DNA from 2 places in the Brachybacterium aquaticum genome. Region 2 is predicted to be linked to the other one. Evidence: riboswitches for the same ligand, from Rfam matches in the RefSeq annotation. Region 2 holds a riboswitch; the other holds the start of a gene.

Region 1 (6,872 bases), 1.7 Mb from region 2:
ACCAGCTGCTTCTCGGAGACGTCGAGTGCCTCGGCGAGCTCAGCGAGGTCGGCCTCGCCCCGGTTCATCACGTAGGACGCGGCGGAGATGAGGCGGGAGAGGTGGTCGCCGCTCTGCGGGGAGAGGCGGATGCGGGGGCTCGGGCGGCTCGCGGCGCTCTCGACGGCGCCGAGGTTCCCCTCCCCTTCGTGGCGGTCGGCGATCGCGGTGAGCACGTCGGCGATCTCGGCGCGCCAGGCGGCCGGCTCCACCAGCTCCACCCAGCGCACGTCGGAGAGGACCAGGCGGCGGGCGGCGGGGCGGGGCATGACGGGCAGGCGCAGCTCCTCGGCCTCGAGCTCGGCGCCAGCGCGGTCGCGCAGGGACAGGGCCTTGTACGGGGCGGCGCGCAGCAGGGCGGCGTCGCGGTCGTCGCTGTCCAGCATCCTCGCGAGCACGCCGTCGAGGTCGGTGTCCTCCGGGCGGGGCTCCTTCGCGGCCGGTCCCTCGGCGGGGAACGACTCGATGCGGGAGGCGCGGAACAGGCGCGGCGCGCTCCGGTCGCGGTCGAAGCCGTACACGTACCAGTGGCCGTCGTGCACGCCCACCACCCACGGCTCGACGTGGCGCTGGGCGGGGGCGCCGTGGGTGCCGCGGTAGGTGAAGCGCACGGACTTCCCGGTCACCACGGCGTCCAGCAGCGGGGAGAGCACGGGCAGGGACTCGACGGCGCCGCGCGGGGTGCGGCGCAGCAGGTCGGGGTCCGCGTCGTGGCCGAGGCTGAGCAGCTTCGCGCGCACCCGCCGCGCGGCGCCGCCGGCGGCCGCGGCGTCCCAGGCGCGGCTCGCGGCGAGCAGGACGGTGTACTCCTCGGTGGTGAGATCCAGCACCGTGGAGGAGGGTGCGGCGTCGATCCGGTAGTAGACGGTGTTCTCGTCCAGCACGTCCCGCTCGGAGACCAGCGGCAGCCCGAGCTCGAGGATCGCGGCCTTGTCGCGCTCGAACATCCGCTCCACTGCCTGCTCGGACGTCGCCTCGGCGTAGTCGGGGATGACGGAGAAGAGCTTCGCGCGGTCGATCCGGCGGCGCGAGCCGATCGTCATGATGACGTTGAGGAGTCTCTCCACGTTCTTCGAAGCCACCGCCACAGACTACTGGCCGGGCACCTGGGCGGTGCGGACCTCTCGCCGTGCGGCCTAGGCTGGGCGCCATGCTGCGATGGGAACGGGCGACCGTGGGAACCTCGAAGACCTCCTGGCCGGGCGTGGACCGGTTCGAGGCGGAGCTCGAGGACGGCACCACCATCCCTGCGCTCGCCTACCGCGAGCTGACCGGGAAGCCCGTGAAGGGCGAGCAGGTGCTGCTGAACACCAATGCGCTGCGGCGCGAGCTCGGCACCGGCGGGGAGGCGCTCGTCGTCGCCCGCACCGAGGCGCTGCCGGAGGTCGAGGAGATCACCGGCCACATGGTCAAGGCCCGCTACACCCCGCAGCAGACCATGGTCGACGCGATCGACGACCCGGACGGCGAGCACTACGACACCGTCCGCGCCTCCACCGACATCGCCGGGATGCCCGTCGTCGTCGCGGACCTGCACTCCTCGCTCCCCGCGATCATCGCGGGGATCCGTGCCCGTCGCCGCACCGCCCGCATCGCCTACGTCCACACCGACGCCGCGGCACTGCCGGCCGCCTACTCCCGCACCGCCGCGCGCCTGCGCGAGTCCGAGCTGCTCGCCGCCGTGATCAGTGCCGGGCAGTCCTTCGGCGGGGACCTCGAGGCGGTCACCGTGCACTCCGCGCTGCTCGGCGCGAAGCACGTGGTGGGGGCCGACGTCGCCATCGTCATCCAGGGCCCGGGCAATCTCGGCACCGGCACCGGCTGGGGCTTCTCCGGGGTGCAGGCGGCCGAGGCACTCCACGCCGCCTCCGTGCTGGGCGGCACGCCGATCGCGACCTTGCGCGTCTCGGGGGCCGACGAGCGCGACCGCCACCGGGGCCTGTCCCACCACTCCTCCACCACCTACGGCAAGGCGCTGCTCGCCCCGGTGCACCTGCCGGTCATGTCCCCCACCGACTCCCGTTACAACTCTTTTCATGAGTCTGTGCGAAAACAGGTGAAGTCAACGATCCTGAAGCCCGCGAAGAAGCGCGGCGTGGTGCACGAGATCACCGAGGTGGATGCGAAGGGCCTGCGGGACGCGCTCGAGGAGATGCCGGTGCGGATGACCACGATGGGCCGCACCCTCGCCGAGGACTACCCGTCCTTCCAGTACGCCGCCCTCGCCGGACGCTGCGCGGCGGACCGCCTCCCCACGAGCTGAGCGCCTCCGCACGAGCTGACCGCCGGGCCCGCCAGGGCGCGTGTGCATTCACGGGCGCCATACGGCGACGCAGCCCGAATACGGCCGAGGCTCGTCCCCTAGCGCCAGTGATCGCCCGCGCAGGTCGTCAGTGACAGTTCGGCCCCGTCAGGCCTCCGCCGCCTCGCCGCGCTCGTGGACGAGGTCCTGCAGCCGGTGCGCGGCGGCGATGGCGCGCTTGCCGTCGTAGCGCTGGATCGCCTGCAGCGGGAGGGTGGAGCCGTCGGCGAGGTCGAGGTGCGCCCACGGATCACCCATGGGGAAGCTGATCCCGACGACCTCGGGCCACTCCAGGGTGCGCGTGCGCATGAGGTTGCGGACTTCCAGCACCGTCGGCCGCGCGACGACCCGCACCGACGCCTCGAGGTGGCAGAACACGGCCATGAGCACGCCGATAGCGATCAGGCTGAGCCGGCCGCCGAGCTGGAAGCTGGTGATGAGCACGGCCCCGGCGATCATGCCGGCCAGGACGATGACGGCGGTGGTGTAGGCGGCCAGCCGCACCATCCGCGGCCGCAGCACCACCGTGGCGCGCTCGTCGGCGGCCTGCGGCGGTGGTGCGGGGGTGGTCATGGTCTCCTCAGATGCGGCAGGCCTGGATCGCGGTGACCAGGATGGCGCGGGCGCCGACGTCGTAGAGGTCGTCCATCATGCGGTGGGCGACGCGACGGTCCACCATCGCCCGCACCGCGGACCACTCCCCGCCGTGCAGCGGCGAGACGGTCGGGGACTGCAGACCGGGGGTGATCTCGACGGCCTTCTCGAGCAGCGCGGTGGGCACGTCGTAGTCCAGCATGACGTATTCGCGCGCGACGAGCACGCCGCGGATGCGGCGCTCGAGCACCTCGAGGGCGCGCTGCCCCTCCTCGTCCAGCTCCATGCCGGGACGGGAGAAGAGCACGGCCTGGCTGGTCATGATCGGTTCGCCGAAGGGGGCCAGGCCCGCCTGGCGCAGGGTGGTGCCGGTCTCGACGACGTCCGCGATCACGTCGGCCACGCCGAGGCGGATCGAGGACTCGACCGCGCCGTCGAGGTGGACGACCTCGGCGGAGACGCCCCGTTCGCCGAGGTAGTCCTCGACGAGGTTCTCGTAGCTGGTGGCGATGCGGGCGCCCTCGAGGTCGGAGATGTCGCTGCGGGTGCCGACCGGCGCGGCGAAGCGGAAGGTGGAGCGGGCGAAGCCCAGCTGGAGGATCTCGGCGGCGGGGGTGCGGGAGTCGATCAGCATGTCCTGACCGGTGATGCCCACGTCCACGGTGCCGGAGCCCACGTACACCGCGATGTCGCGGGGGCGCAGATGGAACAGCTCCACGCCGTTCTCCTCGTCGACCACGACGAGCTCCTTGGCCATGCCGCGGCGGCGGTAGCCCGCCTCCTGCAGCAGATCGGCGGCGGGCTCGGAGAGGGCACCCTTGTTGGGCACGGCGATGCGGAGCACGGATCCTCCTCGGCCGCGGCGCGGCCAGGTGTCGGGACGGAGTCAGATGTCGGGACGGAAGTCAGGGGCGGGACGGCGGGGCCGTCGGCGCGGGGGCGGCCGACGGTATCGGCCGAGTCGGGGCGTCGCGAGCGCCCCAGCACGCAGGTGGGCGAGAACGCAGGTGCGTGCGGCTCGAGCGGAGCTCAGAGCTGCTTGTACACGTCCTCGAGGGAGATCTCCTTGGCGATCATCATGACCTGCAGGTGGTAGAACAGCTGGCTGATCTCCATGGCCGCGTCGTCCTTGGACTCGTACTCGCAGGCCATCCACACCTCGGCGGCCTCCTCGACGATCTTCTTGCCGATCTGATGGACGCCGCCGTCGAGTTCGCGGACGGTGCCCGACCCCTCGGGTCGGGTGCGGGCCTTCTCGGTGAGCTCGGCGAACAGTGCCTCGAAATCCTTCACGCCGACAGGGTACGCGTCCCGGCAGATGGTCCGCGGATCGGACCACCTGCCGGGAGAGCACTCACACGTCGGGCGCGTCGGGCCTCATCCGGTGGAGGGGCTCAGCGCCGGCGCACGGTGGGGTCCAGGTGCGCGGTCTCGACCGTCACCCTCTGCTCCTCCGCATCGCGCTTGTTGCGCACCCGCCACCAGACGAAGAAGCCGATGAGGGTGAATGCGCCGTAGAACACGTACATGAAGGCGCTGGCGTAGTACCCGGCGCTCCACAGCAGGGGCACGCCGACGATGTCGACCGCCACCCAGATGAGCCAGAACTCGACCCAGCCCTTGGCCATGCCGAAGGTCGCCAGCAGGCTGCCCATGAAGATCCAGGCGTCGGCCCAGACGGGCTCGTAGGACCCGAGCGCCCGGAAGATCGGGGTCAGCGCCGCGGTGCCGCCCACGAGGGCGACCAGCAGCAGGGCGCGGGTGCCCCAGGACGCCCATTCGGGCTCGACGGCCGTGCCGCCCTCCTGCTTCGCCTGACGCCAGCGGACCCAGCCGTAGATGCTGGTGGCGATGAACATGATCTGTCGGCCGGCCTGGCCGAGCAGGTCCACCGAGTTGGGGTTGCCGAACACGGTCCCCAGGAACACGGTGAGCAGCAGGAGGTTGCCGGCGATGCCGATGGGCCACGCCCAGACCTTGCGTCGCATGCCGCCGAGTGCGCTGAGCAGTCCGAAGACGTTGCCGAGCACCTCGCGCAGCAGGAGGAACTGTCCTCCCGCGAACTCGATCCGTGCGTTGAAGAGCCACTGCAGAAGATCCATGTCGGTCCTTTCTCCGTCGGATGCAGTGGCTCCGGGGAAAAAGGGATCCTGCAGGGCACGGGGACGCGCATGCGCTGCCCCGAGGACCTGCGGGACGTGCGCCTCTCATCCAGGCTGTACTGTCGGTGCCGGAATTCCACCGGCTCCACCGCAAAGACGCGGGTCGCGGACTATCACCGCCGGCTCGGACTTTCACCGACCCCGGAGCACGTCACAGGTTGTGACAGGGGCAGGATAGATCAGTGCGCGGTGTGGGCGCTCGCGAGTTCACGCAGGGCGGAGATCTCCTCGGCCGCATTGCGGGCGCGGTAGATCGCCGAGCCCGCCACGAACACGTTCGCCCCGGCCTCGGCGCAGCGCTCGATGGTCTCGCGGCTCACCCCGCCGTCGACCTGGATGGACACCTCGAGGTTCGACTCCGAGATCGCCTTCCGGGCGCGGCGGATCTTCGGGAGCATCGTCTCCAGGAAGCTCTGGCCGCCGAAGCCGGGCTCGACCGTCATGATCAGCAGCATGTCGAACTCGCCGATGATGTCGAGGATCGGCTCGACCGCGGTTGCCGGGCGCAGCGCCACACCCACCTGGGCGTTCTTCTTGCGCAGGTCGCGGGCGAGCTTGACGGGGGCGCGGGTGGCCTCGAGGTGGAAGGTCACCGAGGAGGCGCCGGCCTCGGCGAAGGCGGGGGCCTCGCGGTCGGCGTCCTCGATCATCAGGTGCGCATCGATCGGGATGGAGCTGCGCTCCACGATCTGCTCGACCATGCTCGGGCCGAAGGTCAGGTTCGGCACGAAGTGGTTGTCCATGACGTCCACGTGCACGCTGTCGGCGGTGGAGATCTTGTCCAGCTCGGTGCCGATGGACATGAAGTCGGCGTTGAGGATGCTGGGGTGGATGTAGTGGGTGCCGGTCGAGTAGGTGATGCTCATGACGCGGGGGTTCCTTCCTCGGTGGGTGCGGTGTCGGAGGGCAGGGGCAGCTTGCGCAGGAGGCTGATGTACATCGCGTCGGTGCCGTGGACGTGGGGCCACAGCTGCACGGACGGGCCCTCGCCGAGCTCGGCGGAGTTCTTGGCCTTGGGCAGGATCGCCTCGCGCACGGCGGGGCGGGCGTCGAGCTGCTCGGCGTCGTCGCGGGTCTTCAGCACGTCCGCGACGATGAGGCGGGTCTCGGCCAGGTGCGGGGAGCAGGTCACGTAGGCGACCACTCCCCCGGGCGCCGCGGCGTCGAGCGCCGAGCCGAGCAGGTCCCGCTGAATGGTGGTGAGGTGGCCGATGTCGCCGGGGGTGCGGCGCCAGCGCGCCTCGGGGCGGCGGCGCAGCGCGCCGAGCCCGGAGCAGGGCACGTCGACGAGGATCCGGGAGAACCGCCCGGGCAGCTCCGCGCCGATGGTGGTGCCGTCGGCCGTGCGGGTCTCGATCTCGCAGCCGGCCTCGCGCAGGGACGCGACGGCCCGGTCCACGAGCGCGGTGCGATGCTCCTGCAGCTCGACGGCGAGGAGGTCGGCGTCGTGGTCGACGGTCAGCCCGCCCAACAGCGCGGTCTTCCCGCCGGGGCCGGCGCACAGGTCGAGCCAGTGCGCGTCGTCGGCGAGGACGAGGTCGTCCGCGCCGAGGGCGAGGGAGAGGGCGGCGAGCTGGCTGCCCTCGTCCTGCACGGCGACGCGGCCCTGCTTGACCAGGTCCATGCCGCCGGGATCGCCGGAGGGCCAGGACGCGGCGAAGACGCTGAGGCGGCCCTCGCTCGCGCCGTGGTCGATGAGCTCGTCGAGGTCGGTCAGTCCCGGCCGCATCACGAGCGACACGGCGGGGGCGGCGTTCTGCGCGGCGAGCAGCTCG
Region 2 (6,872 bases):
CCTCATGGCCACCGACCGCTACCGCCTGGCGCTGCGCGAGCTGACGTGGAACCCCTCGACCCCCGGCACCGAGCTGACCGCCCTGGTCCGCGGCCGCACCCTGCACGAGGTCGCCCGCTCGCTGGCCACCGGCGGCGGCGTCGAGATCGCTCTGAACGACGACGACTCCGCGAACCTCATCGGCTTCGAGGCCGGCGGTCGCCGTACCACCTCCACCCTCGTTGACGGCGAGTACCCGCCGGTCAGGCGCCTGTTCCCCGACACGACCGCGATCACCGCCGTGGTCTCCACCGGCGCTCTCATCGACGCGGTCAAGCGCGTCTCCCTCGTCGCCGAGCGCAACACCCCCGTACGCCTGTCCTTCACCGAGGGCCAGGTCGCCCTCGAGGCCGGCGCCGGTGACGACGCCCAGGCCAGCGAGGTGCTCGAGGCGCAGCTCGAGGGCGAGGACCTGGTCGTCGGCTTCAACTCCGGTTTCCTGCTCGACGGCCTCGGCGCGCTCGGCACCGAGTTCGCGCGCCTGACCTTCACCGACTCCATCAAGCCGTCCGTCATGACCGGCCAGGAGTCCCTCGAGGGCGAGCCCGACAACTCGTACAAGTACCTGATCATGCCGATGCGGATCTGAGGGAGGTCGAGCTCCCTCCGTGCAGCTGACCGCCCTCGATCTCACCGCCTTCCGCTCCTACCAGCGGCTGAGCCTGCCCGTCGAGCCCGGAATCACCGTCATGGTGGGCCCGAACGGCCAGGGCAAGACCAACATCGTCGAAGCCGTCTGGTACCTCGCGACCCTCTCCAGCCATCGCGTCCCCCACGACGCGGCGCTCGTGCACCGCGGGGAGTCGACCGCCATCATCCGGGCGAGCTTCGTGCGCGCCGGGCGTCCCCTCCAGGTCGACCTCGAACTCACCCCCGGGCGCTCCAACCGCGCCCGACTGCAGGGTCAGAACGTCTCCCGCCTGCGCGACCTGCTCGGCGAGGTGCGCGCGGTGCTCTTCGCCCCCGAGGACCTGGGCCTGGTCAAGGCCGACCCCGAGGGCCGGCGCCGCTTCCTCGACGAGCTGCTGTTCGTCATCGCCCCCCGCTACGCCTCGGTGAAGGCCGACTACGACCGCGTCCTCAAGCAGCGCGGCAACCTGCTCAAGCAGATGCGCTCCATGCGCCGCGGCGGCAGCGGCCGCAGCGTGGGCGGGCTCGACCCGGCCGAGTCCGCGGCGAGCACGCTCGAGGTGTGGGACCAGCAGCTCGCCCGCCACGGCGCCGACCTGCTGCGCGCCCGGCTCCACCTCGTCAACCGCCTCCGCCCGCATCTGGGCTACTCCTACCTGCGGGTCGCGACCGACGAAGGTGCCGAGGCGGCACTGGATCTGCCGCCCGCCCAGCGCGGCGAGGTCAGCTCCCCGGCCGACGTCCGCTACCGCTCCGCGGTCCTCGACGAGCTCGGCACCGCGCCCGGCGAGCTGCCCGGGCTGCGCGAGATCCACGACGCCATGCTCGAGATGATCGCCGCCCGGCACGACGAGGAGATCGACCGCGGCGCCTCCCTCACCGGACCCCACCGCGACGACCTCGAGATTCGCCTGCACGACTTCCCCGCCAAGGGCTACGCCAGCCACGGCGAGTCCTGGTCCCTCGCCCTCGCTCTGCGCCTGGCCAGCTACGACCTGCTGCGCCTGGAGGAGGGGGACCTCGGCGACGGTGAGCCGATCCTCATCCTCGACGACGTGTTCAGCGAGCTCGACGTGCACCGCCGCGAGCGCCTCGGTCGGATCGTCACCGGCGCATCCCAGGTCCTCATCACCACCGCCAACGACACCGACATCCCCGCCTCGCTCGACGGGGAGATCCACGTGGTCGACGTGCGCCTCGGCGAGGCGGTGCCGCGGTGAGCAGCAGCGGCGGCCGACGGGGCGGGGCGGGGCGCGCCGGCCAGGGCGGTGCAGCCGCCGGCGGGAGCGGCAGGGCCGCGGGCCCCGCGCGGCCGCGGCTCGCGAACCCCTACGACCTCGGCACCTGGCGAGGTGCGGGAGCGGCGGGGCCGGGAGAGGCGGGTCCAGCCGACGGGACCGCACAGCTCGGCGCCGCGGCCGGTGTCCCAGGCGATGTCCCGGCCGACGCCGCACCCCGCGTCGAGGCCCCCGTCGGCCGCCGTGCGCCGCGCGTCGCGCTGCCGGCCGAGCCCGGCGACGGGGCTGCCCCCGCGCTCGGGCCCGAGCCCGACCAGGAGCTCTACGACCCGCCGGACCTGCCCACCCCCGCCGATCCTTTCGAGCTCGCGCGCCGCACGGTGAACCGCTCCCGCGCCGCCGCCCGCGACCGCGGACTCTTCCCCATCTCCGCGAAGACTCAGGCCAGGGATCTGCGCGACCGGTCCGACCGGGCGCCGGGCTACTCCGGCTCCCGCCCCGACCCCCGCGACCCGCAGGGCATCCAGTCGGTGCTGAAGAAGGTGCTCGGCAACCTCGGCTGGATGGAGGGAATGAGCACCGGCCGGGTCCTGGACGAGTGGGACGAGATCGTGGGCGAACGGATCGCGACCCACTGCCGGCCCGTGTCCTTCGAGGACGGGGTGCTCGTGGTCAGCGCCTCCTCCTCCGCCTGGGCGGCGCAGCTGCGGATGCTCACCCCGCAGCTGATCACCACCATCGAGGAGCACGTGGGCTCCCACGTGGTCTCCGAGCTGAAGGTCACCGGGCCCGCCGCGGCCGAGCGCAGCTGGAAGAAGGGACGCCGCACCGTCACCTGGCGCGGCCCGCGCGACACCTACGGGTGAGCAGCATGGTGGGGCTGCGCGGCTGACCTGCGGCGTCTCGTCCCGCGTTCACAGGAGGACACGCACCCGGGTGCGCTTGCTACGGTGTGGGAGTCGAGCTGACACAGCTCGCGTGCACTGGGGTCGGTGAAATTCCGAGCCGGCGGTGACAGTCCGCGACCCGAGGGCTCTCAGGCCCCCGGTTGACCAGGTGGAACTCCTGGACCGACGGTGAGAGTCCGGATGGGAAGAGCACGCGACGACGTCCATGGGACGGTCCGCCGTCGGTGCTTCCGTGCACCGTCCGCGCCGCACCCTGCGGACGTCGCCCTCGTCGCCCCTCCCTCTCCTCGGACCGCGAGCCGCGGACCGGAGGAGAGCAGATGAGCAGGGCCGATACCGAGGCCACCACCCCGTGCACCACCATGTCGTGCACCACCGAGGCGGAGCGCGCCGCACTGCACCACGCCCTCGACCTCGCCGCAGCTCCGGGAGTGCCCGCCGGTCCGAACCCCCGCGTCGGCTGCGTGCTCCTCGCCCCCGACGGGCGGATCCTCGGCGAGGGCCGCCATCGCGGCGCCGGCACCGCCCACGCCGAGGTCGACGCGCTGCGCAGCGCCACCGGTCCCGTCCGCGGAGCGACCGCCCTGGTCACCCTCGAGCCCTGCGACCACCACGGCCGCACCGGCCCCTGCACGCAGGCGCTGCGTGACGCCGGCATCGCCCGCGTCGTCGTCGCCCGCCGCGACCCGAACCCCGTCGCGGCCGGGGGCCTGGACACCCTGCGCGAGGCCGGGATCGACGTCGCCGTCAGCGAGGACCCGCAGCTCACCGCGCGGGCCGAGGAGCTGCTTCGCGGCTGGGAGCACGGACTGGTCCACCACCGCCCCCTGGTCACCGCCAAGCTCGCCCTCACCCTCGACGGCCGCGCCGCCGCGGCCGACGGCACCAGCCGCTGGATCACGGGCCCCGCCGCCCGCGCCGAGGTCCACGACCTGCGCGAATGCTGCGACGCGGTGCTGGTCGGCACCGGCACCGCGCGCCTCGATGCCCCGCAGCTCACCGCCCGCCATGAGGACGGCACCCTCCGCGCCCGCCAGCCCCTCCGGGTCGTCATGGGCGAGGGCGAGGCGCCGGCCCTGCCCACCCTCCCTGGCGCCGGTGAAGCCCTCCGCCTGCGCACCCGTGACCCCGAGGCCGCACTCGAGGACCTCTTCGACCGAGGCATCCGCCATGTGCTGGTCGAGGGCGGGCCGACCCTCGCCGCGGCCTTCCTCACCGCGGGCCTCGTCGACGAGCTGATCGTCCACCTCGCTCCGAGCCTCCTCGGCGCCGGCCCCGCCGGCATCGGAGACCTCGGCATCACCACGATCACCGACCGGCTCGACCTCGAGCTGCGCGACCTCCGCCCGCTCCCCACCCCGGACGGCCCCACCGACCTGCGCCTGCTGCTGCAGCCCCGCACCCGCTGACCACCCCACCGCTCCCACCAGGAAGGACGCCCATGTTCACCGGCATCATCGAGGAGCTCGGCACCGTCGAGTCCCTCACCCACGACGCGGACGGTCCCGCACGCCTGCGCATCCGCTCCCCGCACGTCCTGGACGGCATCCGCCTCGGCGACTCGATCGCCGTGGACGGCTGCTGCCTCACCGTCACCTCCCACGAGGGGGAGGTCTGGACGGCCGACGTCATCGCCACCACCCTCGCCGCCACCACCCTCGGCCGCCGCACCTCCGGCGACCGCGTCAACCTCGAGCGCTGCGTCCGCGCGGACGGGAGGCTCGACGGCCACATCGTGCAGGGCCACGTCGACGCCGTCGGCGAGATCGTCGGCCGACGCGAACAGGACGGCACCACCCTGATCGATATCGCCCTGCCCGCCGGGCTCGCCCGCTACGTCGTGGACCGCGGCTCCCTCGCCGTGGACGGGGTGAGCCTCACCGTCGCCGGTCTCGAGGACGGCGCGATCGACGTGGGCACAGCCGACGAGGTCACGGCCGACGGCGGCGCCCGGGTGACGATCGGGCTGATTCCCGAGACCCTCGCGCGCACCACGCTCGGCCACCGGGCGGTCGGCGAGGGCGTGAACCTCGAGGTCGACGTGCTGGCCAAGTACGTCGAGCGGCTCACCGGCAGACTCCTTCCGGCGGCTGCGCGGGGTGCAGCGACTCCCGTCGGGGAGACCTCTGTCCCGGCGACCTCTGTCGCGGGGGCCGTGCGATGAGCGGCCTGCGCCTGGACCCGATCCCGGACGCGCTCGCCGCCCTCGCGGCCGGCCGCCCGGTCGTCGTCGTGGACGACGAGGACCGCGAGAACGAGGGCGACCTGATCCTCGCGGCCTCCGCCGCGACCCAGGAGTCGATCGCCTTCGCCGTCCGCCACTCCAGCGGCCTGCTGTGCGCCCCGATGAGCGCCGAGCGGGCCGACGCCCTCGAGCTCCCGCTCATGGTGGCGGACAGCACCGACCCGCTGCGCACCGCCTACACGATCAGCGTCGACGCCCGCGAGGGCGTGACCACCGGCATCTCCGCCGCCGACCGCGCCCGCAGCCTGCGCCTGCTCGCCGATCCGGAAACCGCCCCCACCGACCTCGCCCGCCCCGGCCATGTCCTCCCGCTGCGCGCCCGTCCCGGAGGGGTGCTCGAACGTCGCGGGCACACCGAGGCGGCCGTCGACCTCACGCGCCTCGCCGGCCTCGAGGCCGTGGGCATGATCGTCGAGCTCGTCCACGACGACGGCACCATGCAGCGCGGTCCGGCCCTGCGCGAGTTCGCCGACCGGCACGGCCTGGTGTTGATCTCCATCGAGGACCTCGCCGTCCACCGTCTGGCCACCGGCGACCTGGCCCTGGACGTCACCGCCCCGGTCACCCTCCCCACCGACCACGGCACCTTCGAGGCGCTCGCCGTGCGCGAGCCCGGCCGCGGCGGCGGGGCCGACGCCGAGCACCTCGTGCTCGTGCGCGGCGACGTCACCAGCGACGAGCCCGTCCTCACCCGGGTCCACTCCGAGTGCCTGACCGGGGACGTGCTGGGCTCGCACCGCTGCGACTGCGGCCCCCAGCTGCACGAATCCCTGGACCGCATCGACCGCGCCGGACGCGGCGTGCTCGTGCTGCTGCGCGGCCACGAGGGACGCGGCATCGGCCTGGCCGACAAGCTGCGCGCCTACGCCCTGCAGGACGCGGGCCGCGACACCGTCGAGGCCAACCTCGACCTCGGCCTGCCCGTGGACGCCCGCAGCTACGGCATCGTCCCGCGGATCCTCGCCCACCTCGGCGTGCACAGCATCGACCTGCTCAGCCACAACCCCGACAAGGCCCGCGAGCTCACGGCCGGCGGGGTCGAGGTGCGCCGCGTCGTGGACCTCGACACCCACCCCACCGCCCAGAACCTCGCCTACCTCACCACCAAGCGCGACCGGCTCGGCCATCACCTCCTCGGCCTGCCCGAGCCGGTGCTGACCCGTCCCACCCCCACGAGCACCACCCCCTCGAGCACCGCCCCCACGAACGGAGTCCCCGCATGAGCGGCCACGGAGCCCCCGCCCCGCAGATCACCCCCGCCCGCCCCGGCACCCGCGTCGCGATCGTCGCCGCGTCCTGGCACGAGGAGGTGATGGACGGCCTCGTCAGCGGGGCCCTGCGCGCCTGCGCCGAGGCCGGGATCGAGCGGCCGCGCCTCGTACGGGTCCCCGGCTCCTTCGAGCTGCCGCTCGTCGCGGACCGCCTCGCCCGCGACCACGACGCGGTGATCGCCCTCGGCGTCGTGATCCGCGGAGGCACCCCGCACTTCGAGTACGTGTGCGCCGCGGCGACCGACGGGCTCTCCCGCGTCGCCCTCGACCATGGAGTCCCCGTCGGGTTCGGCCTTCTGACCTGCGACGACGATGACCAGGCCCGGGATCGCGCCGGGCTTGCCGGCTCACACGAGGACAAGGGGCACGAGGCGGCGGCCGCCGCGCTCGCCACGGCCGGGCTGCTCGCGGAGCTCGGGGACCCGGCGCCCGCCGAGGAGGTGCCCGTCGCGGGCTGAGCACCCCCGGGGTTCGGGCGCCGGACCGACGGGCGGAGCGCGGTGACCCGCCGGTCACCGGAGCGCGGAGATCGGGAGCGTCA

Evidence for each region. A riboswitch is a leader RNA that binds a small molecule or an ion and turns the genes downstream of it on or off. The one in region 2 is predicted to bind FMN.
Region 1: it holds a riboswitch for FMN, as region 2 does, so the genes downstream of both, pnuC (nicotinamide riboside transporter PnuC) here and ribD (bifunctional diaminohydroxyphosphoribosylaminopyrimidine deaminase/5-amino-6-(5-phosphoribosylamino)uracil reductase RibD) in region 2, are expected to answer to the same signal.

The regions. Positions count from the first base shown of each region.
Region 1 covers NZ_JACHLZ010000001.1:1,399,091-1,405,962, reverse strand. The annotation lists gene HNR70_RS06325 (WYL domain-containing transcriptional regulator) at 1-1,121, opposite strand, end outside; gene HNR70_RS06320 (DUF3866 family protein) at 1,190-2,302, shown strand; gene HNR70_RS06315 (PH domain-containing protein) at 2,450-2,914, opposite strand; gene hisG (ATP phosphoribosyltransferase) at 2,922-3,779, opposite strand; gene HNR70_RS06305 (phosphoribosyl-ATP diphosphatase) at 3,965-4,228, opposite strand; gene pnuC (nicotinamide riboside transporter PnuC) at 4,330-5,037, opposite strand; FMN riboswitch at 5,131-5,250, opposite strand; gene rpe (ribulose-phosphate 3-epimerase) at 5,277-5,963, opposite strand; gene HNR70_RS06290 (RsmB/NOP family class I SAM-dependent RNA methyltransferase) at 5,960-6,872, opposite strand, start outside.
Region 2 covers NZ_JACHLZ010000001.1:3,121,075-3,127,946, reverse strand. The annotation lists gene dnaN (DNA polymerase III subunit beta) at 1-628, shown strand, start outside; gene recF (DNA replication/repair protein RecF) at 648-1,889, shown strand; gene HNR70_RS16420 (DciA family protein) at 1,886-2,773, shown strand; FMN riboswitch at 2,882-3,012, shown strand; gene ribD (bifunctional diaminohydroxyphosphoribosylaminopyrimidine deaminase/5-amino-6-(5-phosphoribosylamino)uracil reductase RibD) at 3,136-4,224, shown strand; gene HNR70_RS14035 (riboflavin synthase) at 4,257-4,979, shown strand; gene ribB (3,4-dihydroxy-2-butanone-4-phosphate synthase) at 4,976-6,283, shown strand; gene ribH (6,7-dimethyl-8-ribityllumazine synthase) at 6,280-6,789, shown strand.